Regions from separate parts of the Phocaeicola fibrisolvens genome, predicted to be linked through region 3. Evidence: riboswitches for the same ligand, from Rfam matches in the RefSeq annotation. Region 3 holds a riboswitch; each other region holds the start of a gene.

Region 1 (6,405 bases), on a different contig from region 3:
TTAATTTTTGTGTCTTTGTTATCCTTTCTACCTTTTCTTTTTACCAGAAGATATTCCAATACCTTCTCAAACCTAATTCCTGAAAACTTTTACCTTTAAAATCTAATACCTGTACTTAAAAATAATCTAATACCTTAATAGTCTAGCTAATACCTTAAATAAATTGCTTTTTACCTTTTTAGTCTCTCTAATACCTTATATATTTCTTTTTTCTTTTTACCTATCGGTTTCACAACCACACTGCAAAGGTAAATCTTTTTTTATTGACTGCAAGAAGTAGTACATTCTTTTTTTAATAAATAGTTGTTTTCATGATATAAATCAAGAAAAGGCATATTTTGCCATTTGTGTGCGGAAACGGAATCCCGTGTGCGAGAACGGTGATTTTTGTGCACGGTAACGAATGAGAAATAGGAAGAAAGTGATAAAATGAATGCCACATTTTTAGTTGCGAATTTATGAACTAAAAATGCGGCATGTGTCAAAAATGTGGGTAAGTCTTTATTTGAGTTTAAGAATCCGCTGGTTGCTGCTTCCACAAAAGTCGAGAAAAGGAGAATAGAGCGACTCGATGAAAGGACCGTCCACCAGCACATGGATGTAGGGGAGGAGTTCTTTGCGTTCCGGGTCCTGAAGGAGCTGTTCGTAGGTGTAGCCCGTATAGCACCAGATGTGCATTCCTGTGCGCTGGCTGATGGCTTTCAGTACCGGGAGAAACTCTTTCGGGTTGTAGAAAGGGTCTCCTCCCGAGAAAGTCACTCCGTCGAGCAACGGATTGGCATTGATTTCCTGAATCATCTGCTCCAGTACTTCCGGTGTGAGTGGTTTCCCGGCCCGAGGGTTCCAGGATTCCGGGTTGTGACAGCCCTTGCAACGGTGGCTGCATCCGGCCAGGTAGATGGAATACCGGATGCCCTCTCCGTCGACAATGGTTTCTGGATATGTATATAAATAATGTAACATCACTCGTAAAAAGGGTTATGCATGCTTTACACGGTCACGCTCTTCCGCCCGCTTGGCCGAGTTCCAACTGTTGAGGTCGCCTGTCAGGTAACCTGTGATGCGGCGCATGCGCAGGATGTTCTCCCCGTTACATACCGGGCAGCGGCTGTAGATAACTCCCTTGTAACCGCAGTCGTGGCAGGTGTCTACTGGATGGTTGATGGAGCCGTAGCCAATCTGTTCGTCGTGCATCACCTTGACAATCTTGGCGATGGCCTTCACGTTCTTCTGCGCTTCTCCATCCAGTTCCACGTAGGTGATGTGGCCGCCTCTGGTCAGGGCATGGAAAGGAGCTTCCCGCTTGATTTTCTCTACAATCGTAATCGGCTCCTTCACGTCCACATGGAACGAATTGACATAGTAGTCGCGGTCGTTCACTCCTTCGATGAGGCCGTATTTTCGTTTGTCCATCCGGGTGAAACGGCCGGAAAGTCCTTCTGCCGGGGTAGCCAGCACGGAATAGTTCAAACCGTATTTCTGCTTATAAGCCTCCGCTACTTTGTTCATTTCTTCTACGGCTGCATAGAGCGTTTCCCAGGCTTTCGGATTATGCCCGTGTCCCTGTCCGTAGAGTGCCACCATGGCGTTGTGCCCTCCGATGAAGCCGATGCCCAAGGTACCCTGGTTCAGCACGTCGCCCACCTCCTCATTCGGATGACGCTGTGCACCGCCTTTCCATACGTTGTTGCCCATCATGAACGGGAACTGCCGGGCGAGGGCCGTACGCTGGTATTGGTAGCGGGTGTATAATTGCTCGGCAATGAATTCCGCCATGGAGTGAACCGACTGGAGGAAGAATTCCTTGGCTTTTTCTAGACGATTTTCTGGAGTTTCGTCCACAAAAGCTTCCGCTTTGCGATGCGCTTCGATGGCCAGTCGCGGCAGGTTCATGGTCGTGAAAGAAAGATTGCCTCGTCCCAGTGAGGTCTTTTCTCCGTGCAGGTTCTCGAACACACGGGTACGGCATCCCATGGTCGCCAGCTCGTAGCGGTAGCGTTTCGGGTCGTCGGCCCGCCATTTCTCGTGCGTGTTGAAAGGGGTGTCCAGGAACATGAAGTTCGGGAACAACGCCTTGGCCGTGGTGCGGCAAGCCTGCAGGAAGAGGTCGAAGTTCGGACATTCGAAAGTCACCTTTCCTTCAAGGGCCGCTTCAAAGTCCTGCATGGCCAGCTGGTAGTCGGCATCGGAATAAGTCACCCCGTTTTTGACCTTGAAAATCTGAATCGGGAACACCGGTACCTCTCCGTGGTTGCCCAAGCCTTCGATGGTGGCTTTCAACAGTTCCTGAATGACCATTCTTCCCTCAGCCGAGGTGTCGGTACCGTAATTGATGGAACTGAAAACCACCTGGTTTCCTCCGCGGGAATGCATAGTGTTCAGGTTGTGGATGAAACCTTCCATGGCTTGGTGCGTGTCTTTGCGGGTCTGTGTCAGCGTCTTGCGCAACGCGTAGTCCAGTTCTTCCTGTGTCAGCGTAAGGCCTTGGTTTGCCAGAAAGCTGAGGTAAGTAGTACGTGTTTCTTCTCCGGCTTCGATGCCCTGGAAATGCGTACGTATGCCTTTGAGGATTTCTTTTTCGTCGGTTTCTATTCCCTTGAGGTCGAACAACAAGCTGAGGAGTGTGGCCAGGATTTTCTGGAAACTCTTCAGTACCCCTTTGGCCATGAAGAAGTCGAAGGCCGGAATAGCCTGTCCTCCATGCTGTTCGTTCTGGTTGGTCTGGAAGATGATGGTGGACAGGGTAGCATAGCTCTGGATGGACTGCGGCGTACGGATGCTGCCGTTTTTGGTATGGAAACCCCGTTCGAATAGGTCGTCCAGGTCGTACTGGATACAAGTCGTCGTTTTAGTGGGGTAATAATCTAGGTCGTGAATGTGGATGTCGCCCAGCTGGTGTGCCTCGGCATACTGCTTGGGTAGCAAATATTTGTAGGTGTAATCCTTGGTGATTTCAGAAGCGAACGTCATCATCTGTCCGGCCGGCGTATGACTCGACATGTTGGCGTTGCTCAGGTTCACATCGTTCTTGTCGATGGCCACGATGCCGTCCATGATGTGCTTGATACGCGTCTTACGCTCCCGTTCAGTGTTACGCCACTGGCGGTAGATAATGTATTTCTTGGCCACCTCCGGCTGTACCTTCATCAGTTCGTTTTCCACGAGGTCCTGGATATCTTCCACCCCGATGGTCTGTTGGGTGAAATGCGACACTACCTGCCGGGTGATACCTTCTATTTCCTCCTCCTGGAAGTCGATGCCGGTTGCCTTGAACGCTTTACCGATGGCATTGGTGATTTTGGCGGCCGAAAAGTTCTCCTGCTTTCCGTCGCGCTTGATGATACGGATTTCTGTCAGATTCATTTTTCTGTAAATTAAAGAGTGAGACATAAATTTAGGCTTTCCCGGGCAGGTCTTCTGACTGATCTCTCGCCGTAGACGCCTTCCCATGAGTGGGCTCACAGTGGCTTGCAGAGCGTGTCACGGTTTCCACAAGAATCACAGCAGCAGGTACTGTCGCCGATTTGCACGGCATTCCCTTTTGAAACGGTTAAGTTACCTTCGGAAAAGTGAGACAAAGATAGACGTTTGGGAGGAAAATAAAAAATGAGAATTTAGATGAGTCTCTAAATTTGGAGAACTTTTCCAGCGTAAATTAGGTCTACAGCATACTGTGGATGTGTATTTTGGTAAACTGTAATTTATACAGGTTTTTGAATATTGGAAACTTCCGGATTATTCCTTAGTTTAAGAGAGGAAGGAAATAGGAGAAGAAAAAGTCTCTCACAACCTCCGGCAGCAGCCAGCATACGGGGGTTGTGAGAGATGGGCAGATTATTTCTTTTCAGGCAGGTTGACCGGTTTCAGGCCCATCTGCTCCGCTTTCTTCAGCATAAAGTCGAAGGCCGCATCGTGTTCGTTCGGAATCACCCCGTCGAGAATGGCGTCCTTGATGGAACTTTTCAGGCTGCCGATTTCACGGCAAGGCTGGAGGTTGAACACGTGCATGATTTCAGCCCCGTCTACCGGCGGCTGGAAGTTCCGGATACGGTCTTTCTCTTCCAAATCCTTCAGTTTCTGGCGCACCAGCTTGAAATTGTCCAGGAAGCGCTGTTTGCGGGCTTCGTTCTTCGAGGTGATGTCGGCCTCGCAGAGCATCATCAGGTCGTCGATGTCGTCGCCGGCCTCAAACAGCAGACGGCGGACCGCTGAATCGGTCACTTCCTCGTCGGCAATGACGATGGGGCGCATGTGCAGTCCCACGAGCTTCTGCACGTATTTCATCTTTTCGTTCATCGGGAGTTTCATTTTGCGGAAAATTTCCGGAATCATCTTTTCCCCGATGAAATTATGATTGTGGAAAGTCCATCCCGCCTTGGGTTCCCAGCGTTTCGTTCTCGGTTTGCCGATGTCGTGGAGCAGGGTCGCCCAGCGCAGCCACAGGTCATTGGTCACTTTGGAGATGTTGTCCACCACTTCCAGGGTATGGTAGAAATTATCCTTGTGCCCGCGTCCGTTGCGTACTTCCACTCCTTGCAGAGCCACCAGTTCCGGGAAAATCAGTTCCAGCAGTCCGCAGCGGTCCAGGTCGATAAACCCTTTCGACGGAACCGGCGACAAGAGTATCTTGTTTAGTTCGTCGGCGATGCGTTCGCGGGAGATTATCTTGATGCGGTCCTTGTTGCGTTCCAGTGCCGCAAAGGTCTCGTCGTCGATGTAGAAATTCAGCTGTGTGGCAAAGCGGATGCAGCGCATCATGCGCAGCGGGTCGTCGCTGAAGGTGATGTCCGGGTCGAGCGGTGTACGGATGGTCCGTTCCTTCAGGTCATCCAGTCCTCCGAACGGGTCCACCAGCTCTCCGTAGCGGTCCTTGTTCAGACAGACCGCCATGGCATTGATGGTAAAGTCCCTCCGGTTCTGGTCATCTTCCAGCGTACCGTCTTCCACCACGGGTTTGCGGCTGTCGTGGCTGTACGATTCTTTCCGTGCCCCCACGAACTCCACTTCCGTGTCCTTGAATTTGACTTGTGCCGTACCAAAATTCTTGAATACGGATATATGAGCACCTCGTCCCAGCTTCTTCCCGAAAGCCTGTGCGATTTCAATTCCGCTTCCCACTACCACTACGTCGATGTCTTTGGAAGGCCGGTGCAGGAAGATGTCTCTCACGTATCCTCCCACCACATAACATTCCAGTCCCAGCTCATCGGCTGTTTCCGAGATCAGTTTGAAAATTCGGTCGGTGAAGTGTTCTTTTAATTCCATTCGATGTATCTTTTTCAATTTGCCTGCAAAGGTACAAAAAATCCTGTGAAATTCTGCACCGGCCTTTATTGTGGCGTGTGGAGGTAGAAGGAAAAACGTCAGGGCGTTTAGGTGAAGACCTTTCTGTAATTTGTAGGGTTTCCGTATGCAAGCCGTATGTTTCCCGTTGCAGAACCGTACGTTTCGCTGTCGGGAAACGTACGGTTTCGGAAAGGAAGACCTTGAAAATGCGGTGAAAAAAGAAAAAATGTGCGGAAGAGTTCCGGAAAATAGTTGTATTTTTGCCGCTATAGAATCATGTATAAACGTATGAAAAAGATAGGATTATTGATTTTTCCCATGGCGGTGGCACTGTGTGGATGCCAGAGTGACGAAAAGCGTGCCGGCGAATTGTTCCAGCGTGCAGAGACGGCATACGCTGCCGGTGAGTATAGTTTGGCCAAGTTGCAGATTGACAGCATCCGGAACCTGTATCCCAAGGCTTTTGAGGTGCGGAAAGCCGGCATCAAGCTGATGCAGCAGATTGACCTTGCCGAGCAGACCAAGACCCTGACTTATTTGGACAGCATGATGACAGTGAAGCAGGCTGCCCTCGATTCTATTAAAGGGAAGTTCGTGTTGGAAAAAGATACCGCCTACCAGGAAGTAGGCAATTATTTCTATCCCACGCAGGTGGTCGAGAAAAACATCGGTCGGTCGTTCCTACGTGCACAGGTGAGCGAGCAGGGCGAGATGTCGCTGACCTCTATTTATTGCGCCGGGGGAAGTATTCATCATACGGCAGTGAAGGTGAGTGTGGACGATACGTTTGCCGAGACTCCGCAGTCGGTCGACAGCTATGAGACTACCGATTTGGGTCGTCCGGTGGAAAAGGCCGACTACAAGTTGGGGCAGGATGGGGGCGTTATTGCATTCTTGGTGGCCAACCGTGACAAGAAGAACATCCGTCTGGAATTTATCGGCGACCGCAACTACAAGACCGTGATGCGTCCGGACGATGTGAAGGCCGTGGCCGAGTTGAGCGAGCTGGCCCGTGTGCTTTCTGCGATGGAGGAAATCAAGAAAGAGCAGAAGGAAGCCAACCTGAAAATCAAGTTTGTAAAGCGGAAAATGGAAGAGACTCCGGAAGAATAACGTTTT
Region 2 (6,405 bases), on a different contig from region 3:
AGAAGTCCTATTCTTTTCATTTTTCTGTTGTTTTTGTCCGACAAAGATAGTACATTTGACCAAACCTTGAAGAATTCTATTATGGAAAGCCACTATAAATATTTTAATCGCGACATCAGCTGGTTGTCGTTCAATCATCGTGTATTGTTGGAAGCGGATGACGATACTCTTCCTTTGTATGAAAGAATTAATTTTATAGCCATTTACTCATCCAATTTAGAAGAATTTTATCAGGTGCGTGTGGCGGAACACAAGGCCGTAGCTTCTGGAGGAAAGAGTGAAGACATGACGGTAGGAGAGGCTCATGCCTTGATTCAGCGGATTACGGAAGTGGTGAACCACCAGCTGGAGGATCGTGTACGTATTTATGAGCAAAAGATACTTCCCGAACTGCGGCGGAACCATGTCGTCTTTTATCAGAGTAAAAATGAGGTAGAGGATTTCCACAAGGAGTTTGTGCACCGTTTTTTTATCGAAGAAGTTTTTCCTTATCTTCAACCGATGAAAATAGAACCGGAGAATGTTCGTTTCTTTTTGCGTGACAAGCGCTTGTATCTGGCGGTGAAAGTCCGGAAAATCGGGGCGGATAACTCGGAATATTATCTTATCAAGATGCCGTATAGCAAGGTGCCCCGTTTTGTGGAATTACCTTTTCATGAGGGGAACTATTATCTGATGTTTCTGGAGGATATCATCAAAGCGAACTTGCAAGAGATGTTTGTGGGGTACGACGTAGAATGCAGCTATTGTTGCAAGATTTCGCGGGATGCCGATGTGTTTGTAGATGATGTGCCGGCAGAATGCATGGTAGAAAAACTGAAGGAGAAAGTGAAGAAGCGGAAGATTGGAGCAATTTGTCGTTTTGTGTACGACCGGAAAATGCCGGTAGATTTTTTGGAGGCACTGGTAAAAGCGTTGGGCATCAACCGGGAGGAACTCGTGCCGGGCGACAAGCATTTGAATCTGGAAAACCTGTCCTTCCTGCCGAACCCGAATCCGGCTATCCCACAGATGGTCAAGCCGCAGCCGATGTGTTTGCCAGGGATGAACGAAAAGCATTTCATGTACCGACGGATAGCTAAACGCGACATGCTGCTTTATTATCCTTATCATGGTTTTGAACATTTTATTCGTTTCCTGTATGAGGCCGTACGTGACCCGTTCTGCCGGGAAATCATGATTACGCAGTATCGGGTGGCAGAACATTCGGAGGTAATCAATGCCTTGATTGCAGCCGCCCGGAACGGAAAGCATGTCACGGTGTTCGTGGAATTGAAGGCCCGTTTTGATGAAGAGAATAATCTGGCAACCGCAGAGCTGATGCGGAAGGCGGGGATTGACATCATTTTCAGCATCCCGGGGTTGAAGGTACACGCGAAGGTGGCGTTGGTGCTTCGGGAGAACGACAAGGGAGAACGTTTGCGAAGCTATGCGTATGTCAGTACGGGGAACTTCAACGAGAAAACCGCGAAAATTTATGCGGATATTGCCTTGTACACGTGCAACAAGCAGATTGTGGAGGACATGTATACCTTGTTCCGTGTGTTGAGAAAAGAGCTGAAGGAACCTCATTTCAAACGTCTGCTGATTGCCCGCTTTAACTTGTTGCCGGAACTTAAACAGTTGATTCAAAAAGAAATCAATTTAGTGCATAAAGGAAAGCCTGGGCGAATCATCTTGAAGATGAACGCCCTACAGGATACGGCCATGATTGACGAACTGTATCGGGCCAGTGAGGCGGGGGTACAGATTGACTTGATTGTTCGAGGAATTTGTTGTCTGGTGCCCGGAGAGTCGTTCAGTCGGAATATTCGGGTCACCCGCATCGTGGATACGTTTCTGGAGCATGCCCGTGTGTGGTATTTCGGTAACGGGGGCGACCCAAAGGTGTTTATCGGTTCACCCGACTGGATGCGTCGCAATTTGTATCGCCGCATCGAGGCGGTCACTCCCATTTTGGACGGGAAGCTCCGGCAGGAACTGACCGATATGCTGAACCTGCAGCTTTCGGCCAACCGGAAGGCTTGCTGGGTGGACAATCATTTGCAGAATGTCTTTAAACGGAAACCGGGGAATGACGACGTGCGGGCACAATATGATTTTTATGAATACTTGAAACGCAAGCTGGCTGAGGATTAATCAGCCGGCTTGTGTTCGTTTTCGGAAATGAGCAGCAGCTTGTCTCCCGGCTTCAGTTCCATTTGCCCGTTGGGGATGAGAAACTCACTGCCGCGTTTCACCAGCATGACCAGCGTACCTTTCGGAATCTGCATGTCGGCCAGCTTGTTCTGGGTGGCCAGCATTTCCGGTGTCAGGGTGAGGTCGTTCAGGCGGGTGTCGATTTCGTCTGGCAGTTCCACTCCAAATTCATTGCCTTCCTTGGGAGCCGGCAAGTCTAAGTGTAGCAGTTTGGCGGCCTTCGTGATGGTCATTCCCTGAATGACCAGTGACACGAGGGTGATGAAAAAGACAATGTTGAACAGCTGTTGGGAACCCTCGATTTCGGCCAGTACGGGGTAGGTGGCGAAAATGATGGGGGTAGCTCCTCTCAACCCGACCCATGAGACAAACAATTTGCCTTTGGCGGTGATGTTCCGGAATGGAAGCAGGCAGAGGAATACGCTGAGCGGACGTGCCACGATAATCATGAAGGCACCAATCAGCAAGGCCACTGCGGCCAGGTCGAGCATTTCGTGCGGGTTGACCAGCAATCCCAACGTGAGGAACATGATAATCTGGAAGAGCCAGGTCAGTCCACTCATGAACGTATTGATTTCTTTCCGGAAAGCCAGTTTGGTGTTTCCCAGAATCACGCCCATGATGTACACAGCCAGGTAGGCATTTCCCTTCAGCTGGTCGGTAATGGTAAAGGTGATGAAGACCAGACTGAGCAGAAGGATGGAGTAGAGAGAACTGTTCGACAGGTTGATGCGGTTGATGAGCCATACGCTGAAGCGTCCCATGGCATAACCGATGACCCCTCCGAAAAAGAACTGTACCAGCAAATCTTTCGTGATGAGCAGAAAGTCGGGATGGCTTCCGCTGGAGATGACTTGTATCAGTACGATGGTCAGCATGTAGGCCATCGGGTCGTTACTTCCACTTTCCAATTCCAGCATCGGGCGGAGATGCTGCTTCAGGTTCATCCGCTGCGAACGGAGCAGGTTGAACACAGACGCCGAGTCGGTAGACGACATGGTGGCGGCCAGCAGCAGGGATGTGAGCAAGGTCAGCTCGATGTTGGTCTGGTTCCAGTCGGAAATATAAAAGATGAACACACCAGTCAGCAAGGTGGTGAGCAGGACGCCGGCAGTCGACAGAACAATTCCCGGAGTGAGTACCGGCTTGATGTCGCCGTATTTCGTGTCCATACCTCCGGAAAAAAGGATGATGCTCAATGCCATCATACCAATAAACTGTGCATCCGAAGCACTGTTGAACTGCAATCCCAATCCGTCGCTTCCGAAAAGCATTCCCACCACCAGAAAGAGTAAGAGGGTAGGGATTCCAAACCGGTATCCGGTCTTGCTGATAAGAATACTGGAAAAAATCAGGATTGACCCAATCATCAAAATATTTTCTGCCGTAAAAATCATAATGCCTTAAGTGATTAATAAAAGTAAAGGTTTGTGTAAATATTAATGTCCGAAGGTAAGAAAATGTTTTGTAGATAAGGGCTTTTCATGAAAATTTTTGTGGATTTTTTATTTTGGTTCGTCCTTATCATTTTTTTCAGACATCCTTGTGTAAAAATGGAAATTACTGGATATTTTCTCTGTCCCACAGTGTGGGATATAAAAACCACAGTGTGGGATATATATTTCACAGTGTGAAATACAAAAACCAAACAGTGGAACAGAGAATTTATGGAAGTGTTTTGAAGAATATCTGAGGGAGTTTCAAAGAATGTGTAAGGAAGAAAAGGATTGTCCTATAATTTTGTAGAAATTTATTCTTGTTTTTCAAGAAAACCGTATATTTGCAATGTTTTGTTCCGTTTGGATTTCCGTTTGGCGAAATCACGGATGAAAAGGGAATCGGGTGAAAATCCCGGACAGTCCCGCTGCTGTGAACTCCAGCGTTTCGACGTTTGTCTACCGACTACCAGGCCACTGTCTTTCAATGAAAGATGGGAAGGCAAGACAAACGGGAGTAAGTCAGAAGACCTGCAAAACAAAGTCATGCTTGCATTCTCGAGGAAAGGATGGCAAGAACGTGCGTAATGTAGAATTACAATTAGAATTTTGGATGAAAAGATGGAATGAACCGGCCTTTGTAGTCGGCTATCGTTTTTTTATACTCGTGTGTCTGTGTGTCCTTGCAGGAGAGGGCAGTGTTTTTGCGCAACAGACCGATTCGGACAGCATTACGGGAAAAGTGCATCAGATTCCGGATGTGACGGTGAGTGTACGGAGGGCGACGAATAAAATCTCCTCCGTGGTTCCGGTACAACGTTTGGGAAAAGACATAATGGACGATTTGGGAATCCAGAACATGGCCGATGCGGTCCGTCGCTTTGCGGGAACGGATGTGCGTGATTATGGGGGTACGGGAGGACTGAAAACGGTTTCTGTCCGTAACATGGGAGCGGCCCATACGGCCATCAGCTATGATGGGGTGGCTGTCAGTAACTGTCAGGCGGGACAGATAGATATCGGACGTTTTTCGTTGGATAATGTACAGTCTTTGTCGTTGAGCGTAGGGCAGAATGAAGATATGCTTCAATCGGCCCGGTTGTATGCGTCGGCTGGTGTATTGAACATAGAGACTTCGCGTCCGGAGTTTCTGGGAGACCGGAAATGGCAGTTGCTGTTTCAGGCAAAGGGAGGCTCTTTCGGGCTGGTCAATCCTTATTTTCGTTATGGACAGCAGTTGGGTAAGCGGACGGTATTGTCGGTCGACGGGGATTATTTACGGTCGGACGGACAGTATCCTTTTCTGTTGAAAAACGGGAAATATACGCAGACTGAAAAAAGAAGCAATTCAGAGGTAAATTCCTGGCACACGGAGTGGAACTTGTTTCATGACTTCCAGGAGAATCAGAAACTGAGTGTCAAGGCTTATTATTACCAATCGGAACGAGGACTTCCGGGGGCTGTGATTTTCTATAACCCGGTTTCGAATGAACGCTTGTGGGACAAGAATGCGTTTGTGCAGGCCAAGTATCAGGACAAGATTTCCGAGAAATGGTCGTTGCAGGTGCAGGCAAAATACAATTATGCGTGGAACAAATACCAGGATAAGGGAGTACAGTATGAGGGAGGGGTGTCTACCGACCATTATACCCAGCATGAATATTATGTATCGGGAGCGGTTTTGTATCAGCTCTTCGCAGGCTTTTCCTTGTCATTGGCACAGGATTTGGCGGTGAATACCCTCGATAGTAATCTGCCGGATTGCCCGTTTCCTACCCGTCTGACTTCGCTGACAGCCTTGCATGCCCGTTATCAATGGGGGAGCGTACAGATGGATGCTTCCTTAGTCAACACCTACCTCAATGAGCATGTAGAGAGTGGAGAAAAACCCGCGGATCTGAAGAAACTGTCTCCTTCTTTTTCGGTGAATTGGAAGCCTTTCAGCGAGCAGGATTTTTTTCTGCGTGCGATGTATAAAAGTACATTCCGTACGCCGACCTTCAATGACTTGTATTATTATCGGCTGGGAAACCGTTCCCTTCGTCCGGAAAAAGCCAAGGAATATAATGTGGGCGTGACATGGGGAGCGAAAAAGAATGCAATTTGGGATTATCTGACATTTACGGGAGATGTCTATTTCAATCAGGTGACAGACAAGATTGTGGCTTTTCCTTCCACTTATGTATGGAAGATGGCCAATTATGGAAAAGCGCATGTATGGGGAGCGGATGTCACGCTTTCCATGGGAATTCCGTTGGGAAGTGGATTCAGAGCCGATGTGTCGGGCAGTTATACCTGGCAGAAAGCGATTGATTTGACAGACCCGACTTCCAAGAGCTACAAAGACCAGTTGCCTTACACGCCGGAACACAATGGCAATGGTTCCGTGATTTTGGAGACTCCTTGGGTGAAACTGGGGTATAGTGTGATTGGAGTTGGAAAAAGATATTATTTCTCACAGAATATTCCGGAAAATGAAATTGAAGGCTATGTGGAGCAGACGTTGACGCTTTCCCGGCAGTTTTCATTCTCTACATGTAGGCTGAGATTGCAGGCCGATTTGATTAATTTCATGAATGAGCAATACGAGGTGATAAAGTATTATCCGATGCCGGGACGTTCATGGAAACTGACAGCTGCTATTCATTTTTAATTTTAAATAATTATGCAATTTAGAAAGTTATTTTTCAGTTTGTGCTGCACGGTGGCATTGGGGGCTTCATTGGCAGCTTGTAGTGAAGATGAGGAGTTATTTGATGACAGTGGCTCA
Region 3 (6,405 bases):
GTTTGCACTGATTTTGTCTTTATCTACATTGTCAGGCAAATAGAGTGACTGTTGGAATTTTGAGTAAGAGAACTCGCGACGCAAGTACTTCTTGTTTTCTTTGTCCTTTTCGTTGTTTTCGCTCTTCTTTTCCATGGAAATAACCAGTTCGTTGTCTTCACCCAGATGGATGTTGAAATCGTTCTTCGTCATTCCCGGAACTGCAACTTCTACCTTGTAGTCTTTGTCGCTTTCCACTACATTGATTGCAGGGGCAGTAGCGTTAGCTTTTACCATCCAATCGTTATCAAAGAAATCATTAAAGATACTTGGTAACCAGTTCTGATTGTAATATTTTCTAGTCGGCATCATAGTTGTAATCTCCTATATTTTATTTTTTTATTATCAATTTGTTTCTGAACCCGAGCTCCTTGAGGTCTTTCAACTTCTTGAAGTTCAAGTTCACTTCTCTATTTGCAAAGGCTGTGCCACAAACGGGTGCCATAGCTGCCTTTTTTGTGAATATTTTTGATAACTTCCTTATTATAAGATGGTTACATTCTCCGCTTCGTTTGCTGGGAATTATGACTTTTGTGTACCGTGTAGAAAATAGTAACAAATTGTCACCTGTAAATAGATGAATACCGACAAAAAGTCCATTTTGTTGACATATTGTCATGTATATCGCCGCAGACGTGGCAAAACTTGGATTCGATGAAGGCTGATATGTGCCGGTGGCATGCGACAGGCCATTGAGACCGATGTGCAGCCGTTTTCCGGCTTTTGCGGTGCAAGGAATAGGGATATTTCCCGGAAATGGCAGGATGCTTTCAGAGAAACGTCCGGTAGATTTTTACGTTTCCTAGTTTGAAAACGTTCGTTTTCCGTGGCTGAACCGTATGTTTTTCAGTAGTGAAACCTAGGTTTCCTAGGTGGGAAACGTAGACAATGCCGGAAAGAAAGCCTTTCTTCGTCGGGACGTTTTTGGCTTTGCGTGTAAGTGATTCCCATGCGGTCGTCTGCCTTCGTCAGTTTCACGTTGAGGTTGTTTTTGGGGACGACTTTGCTTGTATGATGGGAGCCTTGTATTTAAGGTACAAAAGAGCTTGCTTAGCAGCAGCCCTTTTTCTTGCAGATAGGTTGTCCGAAGAAGTCGGTAAACATCTTCTGAGCCAGTGCCCAGTTTTCCTTGTGGATGCAATACTTTACCTTGGGTGGCTCGATTTCGCCTTGAATCAGTCCGGCTTCTTTCAGTTCTTTCAAGTGCTGCGAAACCGTGGCCTTGGCTATCGGCAGTTCATCGTGGATGTCGCCGAAGAAACAGCTCTCCTGTTGTATCAGGAATTGCAGGATGGCCATGCGGGCAGGATGGCCCATCGCTTTGGCAAACCGGGCTATCCGTTCTTGCTCTTCTGTGTATTTTTTATCGGTCATAAGCTTTTTCTCTATTTATTGTTCGCTAAAATACGAATAATAAGATAGACAGGCAATAAAAGGAACGTTTTTTAACAAGATAAAATATTTTGTCCGTTTTATAAGAAAAATTTGTCAAATTGTCTTATCTTTGCCTCCGAATGGTTCCGAGTGTCTGTTCAGGCCCTCGGATGAAAAGGGAATCAGGTGCAAGTCCTGAACAGTCCCGCTGCTGTAAGCTCCATTCAACCTGCTGGAAAAGACTCATGCCACTGATGACTGAACACAATCGGGAAGGCTCCAGGAGGGGAGTAAGTCAGAAGACCTGCCATCATACATGTTAACCACGCTCGTGGGATTAGGTGGTTAAAACGATTTGGATTTTCAATTAGTACGGAAAAAAGTATGGGTAGACGGAAGTTTCTGTCTGTCATGCTGGGGGGTATTCTATGCCTTGGGAATACTGTGACTCTTCGTGCGCAGAGCAGGCTCGACAGCTTGCAGCACTTGGACGAGGTGGTGGTCACGGTACGTGCGTTGCCCAAGGAAGTGATACCCGTGCAGCAACTGGCGGGTGAACAGCTCAGCCGGTTGTCATCGCACAGCGTGGCAGATGCCCTGAGGTATTTCTCGGGTTTGCAGATAAAGGACTATGGCGGCGTGGGCGGTCTGAAGACGGTCAACATCCGGAGCATGGGCACGAACCATGTGGGGGTGTTCTACGATGGCGTGGAGCTGGGGAATGCCCAGAACGGGACGGTCGATTTGGGACGTTTCTCGCTCGACAACATGGAGTCTGTCACCTTGTACAACGGACAGAAGAGTGCCATTTTCCAGCCGGCCAAGGATTTCGGTTCGGCAGGTTCCATTTATTTGCAGTCTCGGGTGCCTGTGTTTTCCGGAAAAGAATTGCAGCATGTCAAGGCGACTTTCAAGACGGGTTCGTTCGGGCTGGCCAATCCTTCCTTGTTGTGGGAGCGGAAGCTGACGGAACAAGTGAGCACGTCGTGGAGTGCGGAATACTTGTACACCACGGGAAAATACAAATTTTCCTACCGCAAGCAGGACGGGTATGACACCACTGCCGTGCGGCAGAACGGCGATGTGAATGCGTTGCGGGTGGAAGGGGGCTTTTATGGAAAGCTGCCGCGGGGCTATTGGCGGGCGAAGTCGTACTTGTATCGTTCGGAACGGGGATACCCGGGAGCGATTGTGCGCAACAAGTTCTCGCACGAGGACCGGCAGTGGGATACGAATTTCTTTACGCAGGGGGCGTTCAAGAAGGATGTGGCCGACTGGTACAGCCTGATGGCGCACGTGAAATATGCGTATGATTACTTGCATTACTTGGCCGACCCGCACAAGGACGAGTCGCTGATGTACACCAACAATCATTATTACCAGCAGGAGGGGTATGCCTCTTTGGCCAACCGCTGGGTGCTGACCTCTTTTTGGGAAGTCAGTCTGTCGGCGGATTACCAGTTTAATCTGCTGAATGCCGACCTGACGGATTTTGCCTATCCTCGCCGGCATACGGAAATGGTGGCTGTGGCTTCGGCCTTGGATTATCACGGACTCAAGTTGCAGGGCAGTCTGCTGGGCACGTTTGTGCAGGAGCGGGTAGAAGGCTCCGGAAGGGCGGCTCCCCACAAGCGGGAGTGGACACCTGCGCTGATTGCTTCCTATCGGCCTTTTCAGAAAGAAGATTTTCACCTGCGGGCTTTTTACAAGCGGATTTTCCGGATGCCTACGCTGAATGATTTGTATTATACTTTTATCGGTAACGTGGATTTGAAGCCGGAGTTTACGAACCAGTTTAATGTGGGGTTCACTTACGGCAAGTCGTGGACCGGCAGCTGGCTGCGTCACCTGGAGCTGCAGGTGGATGCGTACTACAATGAGGTGGAGAACAAGATTGTGGCTACTCCGACTTCCAACTTCTTCCGCTGGACGATGGTCAACTTGGGACGGGTGGAAATCCGGGGTGTGGATGCGGCGTTGCAGAGTGTGTGGCAGTATGGCAGGCATACGATGTTGACGGCCCGGGTGAATTATACTTACCAGAAGGCACAGGATTTTACCGACCCTGCGGCAGAGTTTTACGGGGGGCAGATTCCCTATATCCCCTGGCACAGCGGTTCGGCGGTGCTCAACCTCAACTGGAAAAAATGGGAAACCAACTATAGCTTTATTTATACCGGCGAGCGATACACCTCGCAAGCCAATATCCCGGTCAATTACCAGCAGCCGTGGTACACGAGTGACTTCTCGGTGGCCCGTCGGCTGGACTGGGGGCCGGGTGAGCTGAAGGTGACGCTGGAAGTGAACAACCTGTTCAACCAGCAGTATGAGGTGGTGACGTGTTATCCCATGCCGGGAATCAATTTCAAGTGTATCGTGCAATATAGCTTTTGAGACTTATGAAACGTAGATTTTTAAGATATCTGTGGGTGGCGGTTTGTCTGTTCCTGTGTCTGGCTTGCCGGGAAGATCTTCCGGTGCTTCGTTCGGAAAGTGAGGCCGTCAGCCGCCCGGGCAGTCCGCATGAGATAAAGGGAATGTTTGTCCTGAACGAGGGCAACATGGGAAGCAACAAGTGTACCCTCGATTTTCTGGATTTCCGGAGCGGTTTCTACACCCGCAATATTTATCCGGAACGGAACCCGGAGGTAGTGAAGGAACTGGGTGATGTGGGCAACGACCTGCAGGTGTATGGTAACCGGCTGTATGCGGTCATTAACTGTTCGCACTATGTGGAGGTGATGGATGTGCGTACGGCCCAGCACATCGGCAGTGTGAATGTCACCAACTGCCGCTACATCGTTTTTGCGGGCGACAAGGCTTACGTGAGTTCGTATGCTGGTCCAGTACAGATTGACCCCAATGCCCGTCCGGGAAAGATTGTGGAGTTTGATGTGAATACCCTGCAAATCACCCGGGAGGTGGTGGTGGGCTACCAGCCGGAGGAGATGGTCATCAAGGATGGGCTGCTGTATGTGGCCAATTCGGGAGGTTACCGTTTCCCTAATTACGACCGCACGGTGTCGGTGGTCGATTTGGGTACGTTCGAGGTGGTGAATACCATTGATGTGGCCATCAACCTGCATCGGATGAAGCTGGCGCCCGACGGACTGATTTACGTCAGTTCCCGTGGGGACTATTACGGCACGAAGTCGGACGTGTTTGTCATCGACCCGGAGGCACAGCGGGTGGTCGGCCGGTTGGGAGTGGCAGCCAGCGAGATGTGCATGGACGGCGACGAACTGTACCTGATTAGTGTGGAATGGAGCTATGTGTCGGGAAAGAATGAAATCCGGTACACGTTGTACGACACCCGAAAACGGGAGATTCTTCCCCGGAATTTCATCACGGACGGCACGGAGAAGGATATCAGCATTCCTTACGGGCTTGGGGTAAATCCGGAGACCAAGGAAATTTTCGTGTCGGATGCCACCAACTACGTGACGCCCGGTTATTTGTATTGTTTCTCTCCCGAAGGAAAGCTGAAATGGAAGGTGCGTACCGGGGATATTCCGGCGCATTTTGCCTTTACTTCGGCAGACTTCTATTAAGAATACGAACAGGAAACCTTGTGAGAATGAACAAAAACCATAATATATGAAAAAAAGAACAATCTATCTGGCAGACCGTCTTCTGTGGATGGTACTGCTATGCGGGGGCCTTTTTTCGGCTTGTCGCAGCGAGAAAGAGGACCCGGTGGAGAAAGAGCCGGAAGTACCTGCTACTCCGTACATCACGAAAGTGTTGGAATTTGTACCTTGTCCGGGGCAGTTTGTCAATGTGTTGCCGGAATTTAAGGAGGGCGACACGCAGGAAACCATAAACCAGAAAGTGCTGGAACTCATCGGGCACAACAAGCGGGGACTGGTTTCGCTGGGAGGCTTCGGCGGTTATGTGGTAGTCGGTTTCGACCATACCATCGAGAACAAGCCGGGCAGCCGGGATTTTCGGGTGTTGGGCAATGCCTTCAACGGCAATTCTTCGGCGGCAGCCAGTGGTACGGCTAAAGGAGGAAGCTATGAGCCCGGTGTGATTCTGGTGGCCTACGACAAGAATGGCAACGGGAAACCGGATGCCGACGAGTGGTACGAAATTCAGGGCAGCGCCCAGAAAGGAGAGATGGAACCTTGGTATGCCGAAGCGAAGGCGGTAGGGAACGACCTGCATTGCTATTCCGATTACGAGATTACGTACTATAAGCCGAAAGCGGAGCCGAAGACGCAGGATGAAGAAGCGCAATACATCCGCTGGACGGATAACAAGGGGGGCGAAGGTTATCTACCCAAGAACGAGTATCATCGCCAGCCGTATTTCCCGCAGTGGATTCAGTCGGACAAGCTGACGTTCAAGGGAACCTGTCTGCCGCAGAACGGACTGAACCACGGAACGGAAGAAGCGCCTTATTTCGTGCTGTTCAGTTTTGCCTACGGTTATGCCGACAATGCCGTGAACGATACGGAGGCTGCCTGCATCGACATCGACTGGGCAGTGGATGCCCACGGGAAGGCGGTGCATCTGCCGGGCGTGGATTTCGTGAAAATCTATACCGGAGTGCATCAGGTGAACGGCTGGCTGGGAGAGTGCTCCACGGAAGTGATGGGAGTGGAAGACTTGCATCTGCTGAAAAACTAATCAACTTAACATACATTCTATTTTAAACCTAAAGTAACATGAAACTAAAAGACTTATTTAATGTGAAGCATGTCGGTGCTGTGTTTTTACTAGCCGTGGCTTTGCTGGCAGGCAGTTGTAGTAAAGAGAAAGGGCTAGGAAACGGAGATACCCCTCCTTCTGGTTCGGCGGCTTCTTTTGAGTTGAAGACAGAATTGGAAGCCGATCGTCCGGTAATGCTGGCTCCAGGTGCAGAGTGCAAACTGGAATATGCGGCAGAGCATGTGAAATCGGTTGCCGTGGCAGACGTGCCGGAAGGCTGGACAGCCGAAGTGGATGAGAAGGCGGGCACTGTCACGGTGAAGGCTTCGGCTGAGGCGG

What was found. Region 3 has a riboswitch for cobalamin ahead of OCV81_RS13250 (TonB-dependent receptor). Riboswitches for the same ligand answer to the same signal wherever they lie in the genome.
Region 1: linked by a shared signal. The riboswitch ahead of OCV81_RS00690 (anaerobic ribonucleoside triphosphate reductase) and the one ahead of OCV81_RS13250 (TonB-dependent receptor) in region 3 are both predicted to bind cobalamin.
Region 2: linked by a shared signal. The riboswitch ahead of OCV81_RS10985 (TonB-dependent receptor plug domain-containing protein) and the one ahead of OCV81_RS13250 (TonB-dependent receptor) in region 3 are both predicted to bind cobalamin.

What each region holds. Positions count from the first base shown of each region.
Region 1 is NZ_JAOQJI010000001.1:185,197-191,601, forward strand. It holds gene nrdG (anaerobic ribonucleoside-triphosphate reductase activating protein) at 502-963, opposite strand; gene OCV81_RS00690 (anaerobic ribonucleoside triphosphate reductase) at 979-3,390, opposite strand; cobalamin riboswitch at 3,393-3,578, opposite strand; gene OCV81_RS00695 (CCA tRNA nucleotidyltransferase) at 3,835-5,265, opposite strand; gene OCV81_RS00700 (outer membrane protein assembly factor BamD) at 5,575-6,399, shown strand.
Region 2 is NZ_JAOQJI010000025.1:33,259-39,663, reverse strand. It holds gene OCV81_RS11000 (metallophosphoesterase family protein) at 1-20, opposite strand, end outside; gene OCV81_RS10995 (RNA degradosome polyphosphate kinase) at 82-2,139, shown strand; gene OCV81_RS10990 (potassium/proton antiporter) at 2,136-3,596, opposite strand; cobalamin riboswitch at 3,975-4,188, shown strand; gene OCV81_RS10985 (TonB-dependent receptor plug domain-containing protein) at 4,249-6,288, shown strand; gene OCV81_RS10980 (YncE family protein) at 6,301-6,405, shown strand, end outside.
Region 3 is NZ_JAOQJI010000037.1:14,084-20,488, forward strand. It holds gene OCV81_RS13240 (Hsp20/alpha crystallin family protein) at 1-351, opposite strand, end outside; gene OCV81_RS13245 (ArsR/SmtB family transcription factor) at 1,090-1,413, opposite strand; cobalamin riboswitch at 1,539-1,739, shown strand; gene OCV81_RS13250 (TonB-dependent receptor) at 1,825-3,807, shown strand; gene OCV81_RS13255 (YncE family protein) at 3,813-4,964, shown strand; gene OCV81_RS13260 (PKD domain-containing protein) at 5,011-6,045, shown strand; gene OCV81_RS13265 (DUF5074 domain-containing protein) at 6,084-6,405, shown strand, end outside.